2 linked regions of the Paractinoplanes brasiliensis genome follow. The protein of the gene in region 1 interacts with the protein of each later gene in a pairwise test. Links are inferred from orthologs where the notes say so. Each region holds a gene or a part of one and is shown on either strand. Other genes may lie near its edges.

What was found.
Region 2: the proteins of dnaE (region 1) and rplL interact in binary tests that used the Escherichia coli proteins (3 or more experiments, as listed by UniProt). The link is inferred for Paractinoplanes brasiliensis from one-to-one orthologs.

Annotation. Positions count from the first base shown.
Region 1 is NZ_SNWR01000001.1:1,574,325-1,583,676, reverse strand. Bases 2,122-6,196 are described here. They hold dnaE (DNA polymerase III subunit alpha), read left to right. Parts: upstream 2,122-2,462; coding sequence 2,463-5,996; downstream 5,997-6,196. Other genes in these bases: C8E87_RS06680 (DUF2567 domain-containing protein), read left to right, coding at 6,052-6,196; C8E87_RS06690 (MinD/ParA family ATP-binding protein), read left to right, coding at 2,122-2,386. Also shown: C8E87_RS06695 (hypothetical protein), read left to right, coding at 1-766; more of C8E87_RS06690, read left to right, coding at 932-2,121; more of C8E87_RS06680, read left to right, coding at 6,197-6,897; C8E87_RS06675 (LON peptidase substrate-binding domain-containing protein), read right to left, coding at 6,962-7,669; hisD (histidinol dehydrogenase), read left to right, coding at 7,810-9,129; C8E87_RS06665 (histidinol-phosphate transaminase), read left to right, coding at 9,126-9,352. UniProt on the Escherichia coli protein: DNA polymerase III is a complex, multichain enzyme responsible for most of the replicative synthesis in bacteria. This DNA polymerase also exhibits 3' to 5' exonuclease activity. The alpha chain is the DNA polymerase catalytic subunit.
Region 2 is NZ_SNWR01000001.1:2,780,582-2,788,634, reverse strand. Bases 5,278-8,053 are described here. They hold rplL (50S ribosomal protein L7/L12), read left to right. Parts: upstream 5,278-6,361; coding sequence 6,362-6,745; downstream 6,746-8,053. Other genes in these bases: rpoB (DNA-directed RNA polymerase subunit beta), read left to right, coding at 7,318-8,053; rplJ (50S ribosomal protein L10), read left to right, coding at 5,762-6,307; C8E87_RS12385 (hypothetical protein), read left to right, coding at 5,278-5,311. In the rest of the region: C8E87_RS12440 (putative bifunctional diguanylate cyclase/phosphodiesterase), read left to right, coding at 1-36; rpmG (50S ribosomal protein L33), read left to right, coding at 427-594; C8E87_RS12420 (MaoC family dehydratase N-terminal domain-containing protein), read left to right, coding at 670-1,116; C8E87_RS12415 (MaoC family dehydratase), read left to right, coding at 1,181-1,576; preprotein translocase subunit SecE, read left to right, coding at 1,878-2,243; transcription termination/antitermination protein NusG, read left to right, coding at 2,282-3,043; rplA (50S ribosomal protein L1), read left to right, coding at 3,109-3,819; C8E87_RS12390 (ATP-binding cassette domain-containing protein), read left to right, coding at 3,882-4,634; more of C8E87_RS12385, read left to right, coding at 4,631-5,277. UniProt on the Escherichia coli protein: The binding site for several of the GTPase factors involved in protein synthesis (IF-2, EF-Tu, EF-G and RF3). Is thus essential for accurate translation.

The sequences.
Region 1 (9,352 bases):
CGAGCTGGCCGCCCTGACCGATCCGTCGGCGCCCGCCGCGGGCGAGACGTGGGCGCTGGTCAGCCTGGCAGGTTATGTCGGGGCCGGACCGCTGCCCGACCTGCTCGCGGGCACGGCCGTGGCCCAGGTGTACGCCCGGGTGCCGTTGCCCGGCGCACACACGCCGGTCGTGCGGATCCCGGTCTATCGGCTGCCCGCCGACGTGATGACCGGGATGCTCGACACGGCCCTGGCCCGCGATCGTGAGCACGCCGAGTACGAGCAGCTGGCCCGCCGCCTGACCGGGGACGACGACAACCGGCAGCGGGCCCGGCGGGCGTACGCGACGGCGGCCCGGACGGCGGCCCAGGAGGCCTCGGCGTACCGGTCGGGGTGTTCGTGTGTCTTCGCGGCGGTGGTGCGTGCGGCGCCGTCCGCGTTGCGCGAGGTGGCCGGCCGGGCCGGTGTGCGCGCGGTGGACCCGGCCCCCGAGGTCAGAAGCCTCGACCGTACGGAGTTCCGGCCGCCGCAGCCCGAGCAGACCGGCACCGTCCCGCCCGAACCGTCCCGTTCGCCGGCCGTGCCAATGGACACCGGGGGCATTGCCTCCCGCCCGCCCGCGCCGATAGTGTCGTCGCCCGGGACGCCTGTGACATCTGCCTCATCGAGCGTCGCCGCACGCACCACCCCGCCTTCCACCCCGGCCTCGGAGGAACGTTCTGCCGTACCCTCTGCCTCGGACGCGACTCCTGCTCACGACGCGACCAGTCGTCCGCCAGCACCTTGAGCCCGGCCCGGACGTTAGTTTCTTCGTCCGCCGGTGGCGCGGCCCCTGACGGCCGTGGTTCTTCAGAACGGGCAGTGGCCCGATCGGGGTTAGCTCCGTAGCCTGTCAGGGGCGAGGAGCCCGGGCGTAAGCATCATCGAAAAGCATGTGCAGGGAGGACGAGCCGTGGACGGGACCGAGACCGGCTGGGGCCGGCCTGCGGAACCAGCCCCGCGATGGCGGGCGCTGCTCGACCGCGCCCGGCACGGTTCCCGGTCGGCCGAGGAACAGTCCGAGCACGAACGCGAGAGTCAGAACGGGCAAACCGACCCGCAGCAGTACGGGCAGCCTTTGCCGACTCGCCGCCCGGTCAACCCGCTGGACGCCCGCGGGCAGCAGTACGGCTCCGGGCGGTACGAGCAGCCCCGCCCCGAGCAGCAGCCGCCGCCCGAGCAGCGGGCGATGCCGCAGCGCCCGGTCAACCCGCTCGACCCGCGCTGGCAGGCTCGTCAGGCCGAGCTGAACGGCGGCGGTCGCCGGGGCGCCGCTCCGCCGCCTGCCCCGGCGCCGCCGGTCGAGGAACCGCACAGCTTCTTCAGCCCCTCGGCGCGGCCGCCCGCGGCGCCGCCGCCGGGCCGTGACTACCCGCAGGTGCGCGCCTCGGCCGCCCCGGTGATGCCGGTGCAGCCGCCCCCGGTCCAGCCGCCGCCGGTGCAGCCGGCCCCGGTGCAGCCGCCCCCGGTGCAGCAGCAGCCGCCGATGATGCCTTTGGCCCCGCAGCCGACCTCGCCCGCCGCCGCGCGCATCGAGTGGCGGCAGAGCCGCGCCGACGAGGAGCTCGAGCGCGCGGTGGCCGTGATGCGCCGCAAGCTCGGCAAGCCCCGGGTGCTCGCGTTCGCCAATCCCAAGGGCGGCGTGCACAAGACCACCGCCACCGTGCTGGCCGCCGCCACGATCGGGAGCGTCCGCGGCCGCGGCGTGCTCGCCTGGGACGACAACGAGCTGCGCGGCACACTCGGCCTGCGCGCCGGCAGCGCCCGCCATGCCCGCACGATCAAGCACCTGCTGGCCGACCTGATGCAGATCGAGAACCTGCACGGCGACGGGTTGCTGCAGGAACTCGACGGCTATCTGCGGCACGCTTCGGACGGCTCGTACGACGTGCTGGCCGGCGAGGAGAACCCGCGCTTCGCCCAGCGGCTCGACCAGGCCACCGTGCGGCGGGTGATGGATCTTCTCCGGCGCACCCACGACGTGATCTGTGTCGACACCGGCAACAACGTCGAGAGCGTGAACTGGCAGACCGTCATGCGCCAGGCCGACCAGCTCGTGATCACCACCGTGCCCCGCGAGGACGCCGCGTTCACCGCCGACTGGATGCTCGACGTGCTCGACGACAGCGGGATGGGTGACCTGGTCTCCAACGCGGTGACGCTGATCTCGTGCCCCTCGCCGGGTCCGCTGCCGTTGCTCAACGACTTCGCCAAGCACTTCGCCACCCGCACCCGCGCGGTCGCGATCGTGCCCTACGACCAGGCGCTCGAGGTGGGCTCGTCGATCGAGTACGCGGACCTCCAGCAGGAGACGCGTACGGCGTGGCTCAAGGCCGCCTCTGTGATGATCGAGCCATTCGCGGAGTAGGCCGCGTGGGGCCTCCCCGATTGTCGGTGGGTGCGGCTATCCTCGCTCGGGTCCACACAACTTAAGGGGGCCCCGGGTGTCTGACTCGTTCGTGCATCTCCACGTGCACACCGAGTATTCGATGCTCGACGGGGCCGCCCGTGTCAAAGAGCTGCTGGGCGAGGCCAAACGCCTGGGCATGCCGGCCGCGGCGATCACCGACCACGGCAACATGCACGGCGCCTACGACTTCTACACCCAGGCCACTGCGGCCGGGGTCGTCCCGGTCATCGGCGTCGAGGCCTACGTCGCGCCCGACTCGCGTGACAACAAGAGCCGCGTCAAGTGGGGCCGTCCCGAGCAGAAGAGCGACGACGTCTCGGGTAACGGCGCCTACACCCACATGACCATGTGGGCCCGCAACGCGGTCGGCCTGAAAAACCTGTTCCGCCTCAACTCGCGCGCCTCGATCGAGGGCCAGCTCGGCAAGTACCCGCGGATGGACTTCGACATCATCGCCGAGCACGCCGAGGGCATCATGGGCACCACCGGCTGCCCGTCCGGCGCCGTGCAGACCCGGCTGCGGCTCGGCCAGTTCGACGAGGCGCTCAAGTCGGCCGCGATGTATCAGGAAGCCCTCGGCAAGGACAACTACTTCCTCGAGATCATGGACCACGGCCTGTCGATCGAGAAAAGGGTCCGTGACGGCCTGCTCGAGATCGGCCGGAAACTGGGCATCCCGCCGCTGGTCACCAACGACTCCCACTACACGTACGAGGCTCAGGCGACCGCCCACGACGTGCTGCTGTGCGTGCAGACCGGCAGCAACGTCGCCGACCCCAACCGGTTCCGGTTCGACGGCGCGGGTTACTTCGTCAAGTCGGCCGAGCAGATGCGGGCGGTCGACCCGTCCGAGGCGTGGCAGGAGGGCTGCCGCAACACGCTGCTGGTGGCGGAAAAGGTGGACACCGAGGGGATGTTCACCTTCAAGAACCTCATGCCCCGGTTCCCGATCCCCGAGGGATACACCGAGGAGGAGTACTTCCGCCACGTCGCCTTCGAGGGCCTGCGCAACCGGTTCCCCGACGGCATCCCCGAGACGCACATCAAGCAGGCGGAGTACGAGCTGGGCGTCATCATCCAGATGGGCTTCCCGGCGTACTTCCTCGTGGTGGCCGACTTCATCCAGTGGTCCAAGCGCAACGGCATCGCGGTCGGCCCCGGCCGTGGCTCGGCGGCGGGTTCCCTGGTGGCGTACGCGATGGGCATCACCGACCTCGACCCCCTGCCGCACGGCCTGATCTTCGAGCGGTTCCTCAATCCCGAGCGCATCTCGATGCCCGACGTCGACATCGACTTCGACGAGCGCCGGCGCGGCGAGGTCATCAAGTACGTCACCGACCGCTGGGGCGACGACAAGGTCGCCCAGATCGCCACCTTCGGCACGATCAAGGCCAAGGCCGCCATCAAGGACTCGGCCCGCGTGCTGGGTTACCCGTTCGCGGTCGGCGACCGGATCACCAAGGCGCTGCCGCCCGACGTCATGGGCAAGGGCATCCCGCTCTCCGGCATCTTCGACTCCGAGCACAAGCGCTACAGCGAGGCAGGCGAGGTCCGCACGCTGTACGAGACCGATCCCGACGTCAAAAAGGTGATCGACACCGCGCGGGGCATCGAGGGCCTGATCCGGCAGACCGGTGTGCACGCCGCCGGCGTCATCATGTCGGCCGAGCCGATCATCGACCACATCCCGCTGATGCGCCGTGCCTCCGACGGCGTCATCATCACCCAGTTCGACTACCCGACGTGCGAGACGCTCGGCCTGCTCAAGATGGACTTCCTGGGCCTGCGCAACCTGACGATCCTCGACGACGCGGTCAAGAACATCAAGCTCAACCACGACCTCGACCTCGACCTGCTGGCGTTGCCGCTCGACGACAAGGCGGCCTACGAGCTGCTGGCCCGCGGTGACACGCTCGGCGTCTTCCAGCTCGACGGCGGGCCGATGCGGTCGCTGCTGCGGCTGATGAAGCCCGACAACTTCGAGGACATCTCGGCCGTCCTGGCGCTCTACCGCCCCGGCCCGATGGGCGTCGAGTCGCACACCAACTACGCGCTGCGCAAGAACGGCCTGCAGGAGATCACGCCGATCCACCCGGAGCTCGAGGAGCCGCTGCGCGAGATCCTCGAACCCACGTACGGGCTGATCGTCTATCAGGAGCAGGTGCAGCGCGCCGCGCAGATCCTCGCCGGTTACAGCCTGGGCCAGGCCGACCTGCTGCGCCGGGCCATGGGCAAGAAGAAGAAGGAGATCCTGGACAAGGAGTTCGGCCCGTTCCAGCAGGGCTGCCTCGACCACGGTTACTCCAAGGAAGCCATCCAGGCGGTGTGGGACGTGCTGGTCCCGTTCGCCGGCTACGCGTTCAACAAGGCGCACTCCGCCGCGTACGGGCTGGTCTCCTACTGGACCGCCTATCTGAAGGCGCACTATCCCGCCGAGTACATGGGTGGTCTGCTGACCAGCGTCGGCGACGACAAGGACAAGATGGCGATGTACCTGGCGGAGTGCCGGCGCATGGGCATCCAGGTCCTGCCGCCCGACGTCAACCAGTCGGCCGGTCCGTTCACCCCGGTCGGCAAGGACATCCGGTTCGGCCTGGCCGCGGTGCGCAACGTCGGCAACAACGTCGTCGACGCGATCGTCCGCTGCCGCACCGAGAAGGGCGAGTATCAGGACTTCTACGACTTCCTGTCCAAGGTCGACGCGGTCGCCTGCAACAAGAAGACGATTGAATCCCTGATCAAGGCGGGCGCGTTCGACTCGATGGGGCACAGCCGCAAGGGCTTGCTCGCGGTGCACGCCGAGGCCATCGACGCGTACGCGGACGTCAAGCGCAACGAGGCGGCCGGCCAGTTCGACCTGTTCGGGGCTTTCGGGGACGCCGACGGCGGCAGCGCGGCCACGGTTGCCATGCCCGCGATCGGCGACTCCGAGTGGGACAAGCGCGACAAGCTGGCGTTCGAGCGCGAGATGCTCGGCCTCTACGTCAGCGACCACCCCCTGGCCGGGCTCGAGCAGCTGCTGCAAAATGCCGCCGACACGACGATCGCGGCGCTGAACGAGGAGGGTTCGGTTCCCGACGGCCAGGTCGTCACGCTGGCGGGCATCCTCACCGGCGTGCAGCGCCGCATCACCAAGCAGGGCCGCGCGTGGGCCTCGGCCACCCTGGAAGACCTGGCCGGCGGCGTCGAGGCGCTGTTCTTCCCCAACACCTACGAGGTGATCGGCCAGTTCATCGCCGAGGACGCGATCGTGGTGGTCAAGGGCCGGGTCGACCGGCGCGACGACACCCCGCGCATCATGGCGATGGACATGTCGCTGCCCGACGTCAGCCACAACCCCGACAGCAAGCCGGTCACGCTGACCATGCCGATCACCCGGTGCACGCCGCCGCTGGTCTCCGAGCTCAAGGAGATCCTGACCAGCCACCCGGGCGACTCCGAGGTCCACGTCCACCTGCAGAACGGCAGCCGTACGACGGTTCTGCGACTGGGCGCGGTGCGGGTCGCGCCGACCCCGGCGCTGCGGGCCGACCTCAAGATGATCCTCGGCCCGTCCGCGGTGGGCTGACCCCGGTGACCGGGCACGGGCGACGGCCGCACGCGGCACCTGGCAGGATCGTAGGGTGAACCCGAGTCAGGAACCGGCGTCGCACCAGCCCGGCGAGCGCTCGGCGCCCGAGTCCCGTGCCGTGGATTACGGCTACGGCGCGCCCGGCGCTGGGGGCTATGGGTCTGCGCCCGACGGCGGCGGTTATGGCCCGACGCCCGACGGCGGCGGTTATGGGCTGGCGCATCCGTCGGGGCCGATCGAGGAGCCGCGCAACGCCTTCGGCCGGGCCTGGAGCATGCACCTGTCGTCGCACCGGCCCTGGAAGCGCACCCTCGTCGTCGCCCTCGGGTGTTTCCTGGTGATCGTCGTGCTCGGCGGTCCGCTGGGCCTGCTCTGGCGCGCGCTGGCCCCCTCGGTGCCGGTGGTCGACGCCGGTCAGGCCGGGATCGTGGTCAACGACCCCTCGCCCGAGGAGTACATCGCCGCCGACGGCTGGTTCACGCTGCTGGGCCTCGGGTTCGGCCTGCTCGTGGCGATCGTCGCGTGGCTCGTGCTGCGCCGCGACCGGGGGCCGTTCCTGCTGCTCAGCGTCGTGCTGGGCGCGCTCGGGGCGGGCTGGCTGGTGGCGCCCCGGGTGGGCGAGCTGATCGGGCGGTCCGACTATCAGAGCTGGGCCGAAACGGCGCAGCAGGGTGCCACCTACATGGCGCCGCCCGAGGTGCACGCGCTCGGCCCGACGCTGGTGCCGGCCTTCGCCGCGGCGATCGTGCTGACGTTGCTGGCCGGGTGGTCCAACGACCCCGACCTCGACCAGCCGGGCGCCAAACCGGGCTACGGCTCGAACAACCCCGGGCCTGTGGGGCCGCAGCCGGGCGACGGCTATGAAGCCACCGATTGGCAGGCCGAGCCGCGCGGGTAACTCGGGCGGCGTCTTCGGGCAATGATGAGCGCCGACGATCCTGAACGCCTTCCGTCACCGACTGTCAGTTGGGGCTGGCGGGCCGGGCCAGGTCGCTCAGCGGCACCGGCACGGCCCGCACCCGCGCCAGCAGGCCGGACTCGCGGTTGAGCAGCTTGAGCTCGGTGCGCAGGCGGGTTGTGGTGTCGGGGGCGGACAGCAGCAGCTGACGCTCGTCGGTGGTGAGCTGGGCCGTGGCCGCGATCAGGTGGGACAGCACGGTCGCGTCGCCCGGGACGGCGTCGAGCACCTCGGAGTCGGGGCGCAGCAGCTCGAGATAACCCCGGAAGGCGGCCAGGGCCCGGGGCGCGAGCAGTTCGGCCATCTCGTCGGGCGACTCGTCGGGCAGCCAGTCGACCTCCGCGGTCAGATAGGGCTCGTCACCCTGGCGCACGTCCTTGAGCGTGAACCGCCGCCGGCCGACCGTCATGATGTCGTAGCGGCCGTCTGGCAGCTCGGTGACCTGCCGCAACTCGGCCGTGCAGCCGGTCGGGTAGAGGTCGTCGACCACCAGCGGGACGGACTCCTGAGCCGGGCCGTCGGCACCGTCGGGCGCGGGCGCCTCGGCCCCGCGCCGCAGGGTCACGACGCCGAACTCGTGCGGCCCGTCCTCGGGGCCGGCCACGAGCTCGCGAACGAGCGTGCGGTAGCGCTCCTCGAAGATGTGCAGAGGCAGCACCAGGCCGGGGAAGAGCACCGTACCCAGTGGGAACACCGGCAGCCGATTGCTCACGGGATCAGCCTATCGGTCGGCCTCCCATGGTCAACCCGTCGCGTCGGGGTCACCACGGCCGGTGGTGATCCTCGTCCCACGACTCGGGCCGGCCTGCGGCGACGCCGGTTCTGCCGGGGGTTCCGCCTAGAATTGGCGGCGTGCTGAATCGGATCGACCTGCGCGGCTCCTCCCGGGACCCGCGAGGCCTGCTGCCCCGTGCCCAGCTCGACGTCTCCGCGGCCGTCGAGCAGATCCGCCCGGTCGTCGAGGCGGTCCATCAGCATGGCTTCTCCGCGATCCGCGAGGCCACTCAGCGGTTCGACGGCGTCGAGCTCGACCGCCTGAGGGTGCCCGCCGCCGCGATCACCGCCGCCGCCGAGACGCTCGAGCCCGACGTCCGCGCCGCCCTCGAGGTCGTCATCCAGCGCGCTCGCAAGGTGCACGCCGACCAGCGCCGCACCGATGTGACCACCCAGGTGGTCGACGGCGGCACGGTCACCGAGCGCTGGATCCCCGTACGCCGGGTCGGCCTCTATGTCCCCGGCGGGCTCGCGGTCTATCCGTCCACCGTGGTGATGAACGTGGTGCCCGCGCAGGAAGCGGGCGTCGAGTCGCTGGTGGTGGCCAGCCCGCCGCAGAAGGAGAACGGCGGCCTGCCCGACGCCCGGGTGCTGGCGGCGTGCGCGCTGCTCGGGGTGACCGAGGTCTACGCGGTCGGCGGCGCCCAGGCGATCGCCATGCTCGGCTACGGCTCCGACGGGGCCGGCGAGGGCGACCGCTGCGAGCCGGTCGACGTGATCACCGGCCCGGGCAACATCTGGGTCACCGCGGCCAAGCGCATGCTGCGCGGGGCCGTCGGCATCGACGCCGAGGCCGGCCCGACCGAGATCGCCATCCTGGCCGACGACTCGGCCGACCCGCGGCACCTCGCGGCCGACCTGATCAGCCAGGCCGAGCACGACCCCCTGGCGGCGAGTGTGCTGGTCACCGATTCTGAGGCGCTGGCCGCGGCGGTCGACACCGAGCTGGTGCGCCAGGTCGCGAGCACGAAACACGCCGCCCGGGTGCAGACCGCGCTGGCCGGCGACCAGTCCGGCGTCGTGCTGGTCGACGACCTCGAGCAGGGCCTGCGGGTGGTCGACGCCTACGCTGCGGAACACCTCGAGATCCAGACCCGAGACGCCCGCGAGTGGGCACTGCGGGTCCGCAACGCCGGGGCGATCTTCGTCGGGGCCTGGTCGCCGGTGTCGCTGGGCGACTACGCGGCCGGCTCCAACCACGTGCTGCCCACCGGCGGCTGCGCGCGGCACTCGTCCGGCCTGTCGGTGCAGTCGTTCCTGCGCGGCGTGCACGTCGTCGAGTACACCGAGGCGGCGCTGCGTGACGTCGCCGGGCACGTGGTCGCGCTGGCCAACGCCGAAGACCTGCCGGCCCACGGCGACGCGGTGCGGGCCCGTTTCCCCGGCGGTGAGCGGTGACCACGATCGACGACCTGCCGATCCGTGACGAGCTGCGGGGCAAGACGCCGTACGGGGCTCCGCAGCTCGACGTCGCGGTGCGGCTGAACACCAACGAGAACTCGTATCCGCTGCCCGACGCGGTGGTCGACGCGATCGCCAAGGCGGTGCAGGCCGAGCTGCGCGACCTCAACCGCTATCCCGACCGCGACGCCGTGGCCCTGCGCGCCGACCTGGCCGATTA
Region 2 (8,053 bases), 1.2 Mb from region 1 along the record:
GCGGGCGAGGTCAGAAGGCTCCGCGCGGTGATCTGACCTGCGCCGACACGGGTATCGGGGAGGCGATTTCACCCCCTGCCCCGGGCCGTGTAAGCTTCTGTCTGCGCAACAAGCGAGAGATCGTGCGCAAGCCCCCTTAGCTCAGTCGGCAGAGCGTCTCCATGGTAAGGAGAAGGTCTACGGTTCGATTCCGTAAGGGGGCTCTACCGGGTTCGTTCCCGCCACAGGCGTCGGACTTGAGCCTGGCTCTGGCGGTGTAGCTCAGATGGCAGAGCAAGCGGCTCATAATCGCTGTGTCGCCGGTTCAAGTCCGGCCACCGCTACTTTGCAATAGGGATCCCTCCCGGGGTCCCGCTTTGCATGTCGGCGCTCCTCCGGAGTAATCTGGAGCGTCGTTCAACCCCGTTAGCAGGAAGGCAACCCGTCGTGGCCAAGGCGACCGACGTCCGTCCGAAGATCACTTTGGCTTGTACGGAGTGCAAGGACCGGAACTACATCACCCGGAAGAACCGGCGTAACGACCCCGACCGGGTCGAGCTGAAGAAGTTCTGCCCGCGTGACGGCAAGCACACCCTGCACCGCGAGACCCGCTGATCTTCCGTACTTCTGCGCCGTTCGGTCCTGGACCGGGCGGCGCAGAGTCGTTTCGGCCGAAGTAAGTTCTTGGGTATGCCCCTGGACCCGTCCTTCGTCGGCCGCAGCTGGCCGGCCACCGAGCCCTACCAGGTCGGACGCGAAAAGATCCGCGAGTTCGCTCGCGCGATCGGCGCCGCCGACGCCGAATATCACGATCCCGAGGCGGCCCGGGCCATCGGCTACGCCGACGTCGTGGCCCCGCCCACGTTCCCGGTCGTGATCACGATGGCGGCGAACCGGCAGATCATTGAGGACCCGGCGCTCGGGCTCGACTACAGCCGCGTCGTGCACGGCGACCAGAGGTTCGCGTACAAGCGCCCGGTCGTGGCCGGCGACGAGCTGGTCTGCGTCAACTCGGTCGACGACATCACCTCGCGCGGCGGTCACGACTTCCTGACCACCCGCACCGAGGTCACCACCGTGGCCGGCGAGCCCGTCGTCACGGTCTGGTCCAAGCTGGTGCAAAGAGGTACGGAGTGATCGACTGCACCGGAGCGAGCGAAGCAGGCGTAGGGCCAGGAGAGCACGACCACGGAGGCACGGAGTGAGCGAGACGCTGGAACCGCAGACCTTTCGGGTCACCCGGGCCGACCTGGTGCGTTACGCGGGCGCCTCGGGCGACTTCAACACCATCCACTGGAGCGACCGGATCGCCACGAGCGTCGGCCTGCCCGGGGTCATCGCCCACGGCATGCTGACCATGGCCCTGGTCGGCCGGGCGGTCACCGCCTGGGCCGGCGCGCCCGACGCCGTCGTGGAATACAGCGTGCGGTTCGCCCGCCCGGTTCCCGTCCCCGACACCGACGAGGGCACCGAGGTGGTCGTCACCGGCACGGTCAAGGGGACCACCGACGAGGGCCTGACCAAGCTGGCGCTCACGGCCACCTGCCAGGGCGAAAAGGTGCTCTCCCTGGCTCAGGCGACGATCCGTAAGCGCTAGCTCCCAGTTCGGGCGAGCCCGGGTTGGGCGAACCCGGTGTGAACCCGTACACTGGTGCGCCGTGGGGCAATGACCCCCCGGACCAGGCTGCCTGGACCGGGGTTTCAGTTGCCTCGCACAGGGGTGTAGCTCAATTGGCAGAGCAGCGGTCTCCAAAACCGCAGGCTGCAGGTTCAAGTCCTGTCACCCCTGCGCAATCCTCCTAGACGTGCCCGCCCGGTGCGCGGTCCGCACGACCTCCGCGCCCGTGGCGAGCGCCGACAGGGGAAATCCCCACCACCGATGACGGAAGTAGGGCGCCATGGCCGACGACAGGAAACGACCCGGTGACGCCGGCGACCCTGCCGACGACGAGGTGTTCGACGACGCCGTCGAGGACGACAAGGACGCCGCCGACGGCGACGAGCCCGTAGGCCGCGGCGGCACCGCCGTCGCGGAGCGTTCGGCCCGGCCGAAGAAAGAGGTCCGCCGGACAGGCTTCTTCGGGCGGATCGGCGGTTTCTTCCGTGAGGTCGTCAGCGAGCTGCGTAAGGTCATCTGGCCCACGCGCAAGGAGCTCCTGACCTACACGACGATCGTGATCGTCTTCGTGACGGTCGTGACCACCATCGTCGGCCTGCTGGACCTCGGCCTGGGCAAGGCCATCCTCTGGGCGTTCGGCGGCTGACCCCGCCGTTGAGAAGACATAGCTGGAAGTGAGCGAGCGTGCCTGAGTACGACGACGAGACCGCGCAGTCCGTCGACGAGCAGTCGTCGGTGGCCACGGCGGACAACGACGAGTCGGTCGAGGCCGCCGAGCCGCAGGAGTCCGCCGAGCCGCAGGACGCGGTCGAGGCGACGGCCGCCCCCGCGCCGGCCGTCGAGGACGATGAGGACTTCGACCCGGTGCAGGAGCTTCGGCAGAAGCTGCGGTACGCGCCGGGCGACTGGTATGTCGTGCACTCCTACGCGGGCTACGAGAACAAGGTCAAGACCAACCTCGAGACCCGCATCACGAGCCTCGACATGGAGGACTTCATCTTCCAGGTCGAGGTGCCGACCCGCGAAGAGGTCGAGGTCAAGGGCGGCAAGCGCGTCCAGGTCAACAACAAGGTCTTCCCGGGCTACATCCTCGTCCGGATGGACCTGACGCCCGAGTCGTACTCCTGTGTCCGGAACACGCCCGGTGTGACCGGTTTCGTGGGTGCGACCGACCGCGTCGACCGGCCCGCCCCGCTCTCGCTCGACGAGGTGCTGAAGTGGCTGGCGCCGGCGGTCGAGCAGGAGGAAAAGAAGGCCAAGCCGGAGGTCAAGGTGCTCGACTTCGAGGTCGGCGACTCGGTCACGGTCACCGACGGCGCGTTCGCCTCGCTGCCCGCCTCGATCAGCGAAATTAATGCCGACCAGCAGAAGTTGAAGGTTCTGGTCTCCATCTTCGGCCGCGAGACGCCGGTGGAGCTGAACTTCAACCAGGTCGCCAAGATCTGACAAGCACGTCAGTGGGAGGGCCTGATGAACAGGTCCGCCATCTACCACAACAGGAGTAAGTGAACATGCAGCGCAGCAAGGGCTACCGCAAGGGCGCCGAGCAGATCGACGCGAACAAGCTCTACGAGCCGGCCGAGGCGATCAAGCTCGCCAAGGAGGCCAGCCCGACCAAGTTCGACGCCACCGTCGAGGTCGCGATGCGTCTGGGCGTCGACCCGCGCAAGGCCGACCAGATGGTCCGCGGCACGGTCAACCTGCCCCACGGCACCGGCAAGACCGCCCGCGTGATCGTTTTCGCCCAGGGCGCGAAGGCTGAGGAGGCCGTCGCGGCCGGCGCCGACGAGGTGGGCACCGACGAGCTCGTCGCCCGCATCCAGGGTGGTTGGCTCGACTTCGACGCCGCGATCGCCACCCCCGACCAGATGGCCAAGATCGGACGTATCGCCCGCATCCTCGGCCCGCGTGGTCTCATGCCCAACCCGAAGACCGGCACCGTCACCATGGACGTGGCCAAGGCGGTCAACGAGATCAAGGGCGGCAAGATCACGTTCCGGGTGGACAAGCACTCGAACCTGCACCTGATCATCGGCAAGGCGTCGTTCACGCCGGAGCAGCTGACCGACAACTACGCCGCCGTGCTCGACGAGGTGCTGCGGGCCAAGCCGTCCGCAGCCAAGGGCAAGTACCTCAAGAAGGTCACGGTCACCACCACCATGGGCCCCGGTGTGCCGGTCGACCCGAACGTGGTCAAGGGCTTCACCAGCACCGAGGCCTGATCCCGCATCAGGACGGCCCCCGGGGGACATCCCCGGGGGTTTTTCTGTGGCAAAGTTCCGTCGTGCGTTTCGACGGGGTCTGGTTCCGCTACGCCCGCCGCGCCGACTGGACGCTGCGCGCGGTCGACGCCGTCGTCGAGCCCGGCCAGACGGTCGTCGTGCTGGGCCGCAACGGCGCCGGCAAGTCGACGCTCCTCCAGCTCGCCGCCGGTGTCCTCCGCCCGGGACGCGGCGCCGTCCGTGACCGCCCGCCCACCGTCGGGTGGGTGCCCGAGCGTTTCCCGGCCGACCAGCCGTTCACTGCGGGCGACTATCTGCACCGCATGGCCTCCGTGCGCGGTCACGACCCCGCCGAGGCCGACGAGTGGATCGAGCGTCTGCTGCTCACCGGCCACACCGGCACCCGGCTGAGCGACCTCTCCAAGGGCACCGCCCAAAAGGTCGGCCTCGCTCAGGCCCTGACCGGCCGCCCCGGGCTGCTCATCCTGGACGAGCCGTGGGAGGGCCTTGACGCCGTCGCGCGCACCCTGATTCCCGAGATCGTCGCCGAGGTGACCGCAACCGGCGGCATGGCCCTGCTCAGCGACCACCGTGGCGAGACAGCCCACCTTCCCGGCGCGATCCACTGGTCTGTTACCGACGCGACGGTGCAGCCAACCGCGGCCCCGCCCGCTCCCTCCCGCGACGAGGTCGTCATCGAGATCTCCGTCCCCCGCGCCTCCGCCGACGAAGCGGTGGTCCGGCTGCGTGCTTCCGGTCACGCCGTCTTGGGCGTACGCGACGTGAAAGGTCCCCGAAGCGGAGATTCCCGATGAGCGCGCTCGTCCGCATGCGCCTGGCCGGCTTCGTGCGCGGCGGCCGCATCCTCCCGCCCGCGATCGCCGTGCTGGTCGTGCTCGGCATCATCTACGGCGGAGGAGCGTCACCCGCCTCCGTGGCCTACGGCTACTCAGCGGCGGCCCTCTTCCCCGTGTTGGCCTGGCAGAGCAAGCTGCTGCTCGACACCGAACCCGACGTGCAGCGCCGCCTGGCCCGCGTGGCGGTCGGCGCCCCCGCCGAAGCAGTGGCCGGCCTGGCGGCCGCGGGGGTGCTCGCGCTGATCGTCTGCGCCCTCGCCATGGGCGCCCCCTGGCTGTTCCAGGGCATCGACACCGGCAAGCCCGTCCTGTCCGGCGTCCTGCTCGGCACCCTGGCCCACCTGCTCGCCATCCCCGCCGCCGTGGCGGTCGGCGCCCTGGCCAGCCGGTCCGTCACCCGTGGCACCCGCAACGGCGTAGCGGTGCTCGTCGTGGCGGCCGTCCTCGTGGTCGTGCTCGGTCTGCGGGGTTCGTTCGCGCCGTGGCTCGTCCCGCCGGTCATGGCCACGGCACGCGCCCTCAACGACGTCGACCCGCCACCCGCCGCCACGCTGGCCTTGCTCACCGGCTGGGCCGCCGTCTGGTGCACCGTCGCGCTGGCCGTCTACGCCCACCTCCGCCGCTCTCGTTCCTGATGCCGGCCCGACCCTCTCCTGAAGCGGCGATCGTGCCTCAGGAGGCCAAGATCCCGCTCGAGCCCTGTGGAAAACCCGCAACTGTGGACAACTCCAACCCCACTCGGACGAGCCCGTAGGCTGAGAAGTGGGTGGCCACCCCGGGTGGGTGGGGTCTGGGCTGGGAGAAGTAAGCGCGCGTAGACGAGGGGCGATTTGGCGGTTGGTGCCGGGTCGCGTACTCTTGCCAATCGAAGTTCCACCCATAGACCGCTGGTCGCCATGCCTGATCGCTCAGGCCATGGTCGAAGGCCCCGCATGATGCGGGCGGCCCGCGCAGGGGAGAACGGTTCGTGATCAGGCCGGTGAGAGCCGCGCCCGCTCCGCCCCGTGCGCCCTGCGCCGGGGCGTTTCTCATTTTGCCCCTCCTTCGAGTTCGGCCAGTGGCTCGAGCACTGAGAGAGGAGGGACATGGCGGACAAGCCGGTCCGGGCCGACAAGGCCAGTGCCGTCGCGGAGCTGACGGACAACTTCCGTAACTCGTCGGCCGCCGTGCTGACCGAGTACCGCGGTCTCACGGTCAAGCAGCTCACCGAGCTGCGCCGTTCGCTGGGCGGCGACACCAAGTACGCGGTGTCGAAGAACACCCTGGCGAAGCGCGCCGCGAGCGACGCGGGCATTGAGGGCCTCGACACGCTGTTCACCGGTCCTACCGCGCTCGCCTTCATCAACGGCGACCCGGTCGAGGCGGCCAAGGGCCTTCGTGCCTTCGCCAAGGCCAACCCCGTCCTGGTCATCAAGGGCGGTGTCTTCGAGGGCAAGGCGATCACGGCTGACGAGGTCAACAAGATCGCTGACCTCGAGTCGCGTGAGGTTCTGCTGGCCAAGCTGGCCGGCGCCATGAAGGGCAACCTGACCAAGGCGGCCGGCCTCTTCCAGGCCCCGCTGTCGCAGGTGGCGCGCCTCGCGGCCGCTCTTCAGGAGAAGCGCGAGAAGGACGGTCCCGCGGAGGCCTGAGCCACCGCGCACCAGCAAGACTTTTTGATCAGAAGCTAGGAAAGGTTGCCAGACATGGCGAAGCTCAGCACCGACGAGCTGCTCGACGCGTTCAAGGAGATGACGCTGATCGAGCTGTCGGAGTTCGTGAAGCAGTTCGAGTCGACCTTCGAGGTCACCGCCGCTGCTCCGGTCGCCGTCGCGGCCGCTGCCCCGGGTGCGGCTCCGGCCGAGGCCGAGGCCGAGAAGGACTCCTTCGACGTTGTCCTCGAGGGCGACGGCGGCAAGAAGATCCAGGTCATCAAGGTCGTGCGTGAGCTGACCGGCCTGGGCCTCAAGGAGGCCAAGGACGCCGTCGAGTCCGCCCCCAAGGCGATCCTCGAGGGTGTCAACAAGGAGAAGGCCGAGGCTGCCAAGGCCAAGCTCGAGGGCGAGGGCGCCAAGGTCACCCTCAAGTGACCTGACGCTCCACCGTTTCACCTCCCGGATGGCGAGGACCCCGTACGTGGGGTCCTCGCCATCCGTCGTCCGGGGGCTGTCCGGGTGCCGACGTACAAAGCGGGTCCAACCGGGCAAGCCGTGGAGTATGGTCGCTACAGCGCGCCGGGCGGGCGACGGCGAAGGGGCGACCCGCGTCGCAACCCTTGACTGTGTGTCCGCTGACAGGCACGCTGATGACAGCAAGTTTCCGCGCTTGCGACAGCCGAGCGGTGGGTAGTCCGGTTTTACCGGCTCCCGCGGCGAGGCGCCAGAGGGAGAGTTGCCGCGTTCCGAGCGGCCCCGCTGTTGGCCCTGGCCCCTTGGAGGCGCAGGTCAGAGGCCGCGGGGACACGTTCCGCAGGCCCCCTCAGGTGTGGGCTGGACAGCGGTTAGCCGAGCGGCTACACTGCTAGTTTGCGCTGCCTTCTGTCTTGAGCCCTGTCGGGACATCCACCCGGATGAATTCCCGAGGGCTCGTTGGAGTGCACGCAGACAGTTGCATACCGCAGCTGCAGCCGCATCAGCAGCACCGGTCCTCGGAAGGACGCATCTTGGCAGCTTCCCGCCCTGCGAAGACCAGCCGTACGTCGAGCGCTTACGCACCCCGCCGTGTCTCTTTCGGCAGGATCACCGAGCAACTTGAGGTCCCCAACCTCCTCGCCCTCCAGACGGAGTCCTTCGACTGGCTGGTCGGGAACGAGGCTTGGCAGGCCCGGTCGACGGACGACCCGCACGCCCACTCGGGCCTCGCAGAGATCCTCGAAGAGATCAGTCCCATTGAGGACTTCTCCGGCACAATGTCGCTGTCCTTCTCGTCTCCCCGATTCGACGAGGTCAAGGCCTCGATCGAGGAGTGCAAGGAGAAGGATCTGACCTACTGCGCGCCGCTGTTCGTGACCGCGGAGTTCACCAACAACACGACTGGCGAGATCAAGAGCCAGACCGTGTTCATGGGTGACTTCCCGATGATGACCCCCAAGGGGACGTTCGTCATCAACGGCACGGAGCGCGTCGTGGTGAGCCAGCTCGTCCGCTCGCCGGGCGTGTACTTCACCAAGGAGCCGGACAAGACCTCCGACCGCGACCTCTCCAGCGTCAAGGTCATCCCCAGCCGGGGCGCCTGGCTGGAGTTCGACATCGACAAGCGCGACACCGTCGGTGTCCGGATCGACCGCAAGCGCCGGCAGGCCGTCACCGTCCTGCTCAAGGCGATCGGCTGGTCGGCCGACCAGATCCGTGAGCGGTTCGGCTGGTCCGAGCTGCTCATGACCACGCTCGAGAAGGACC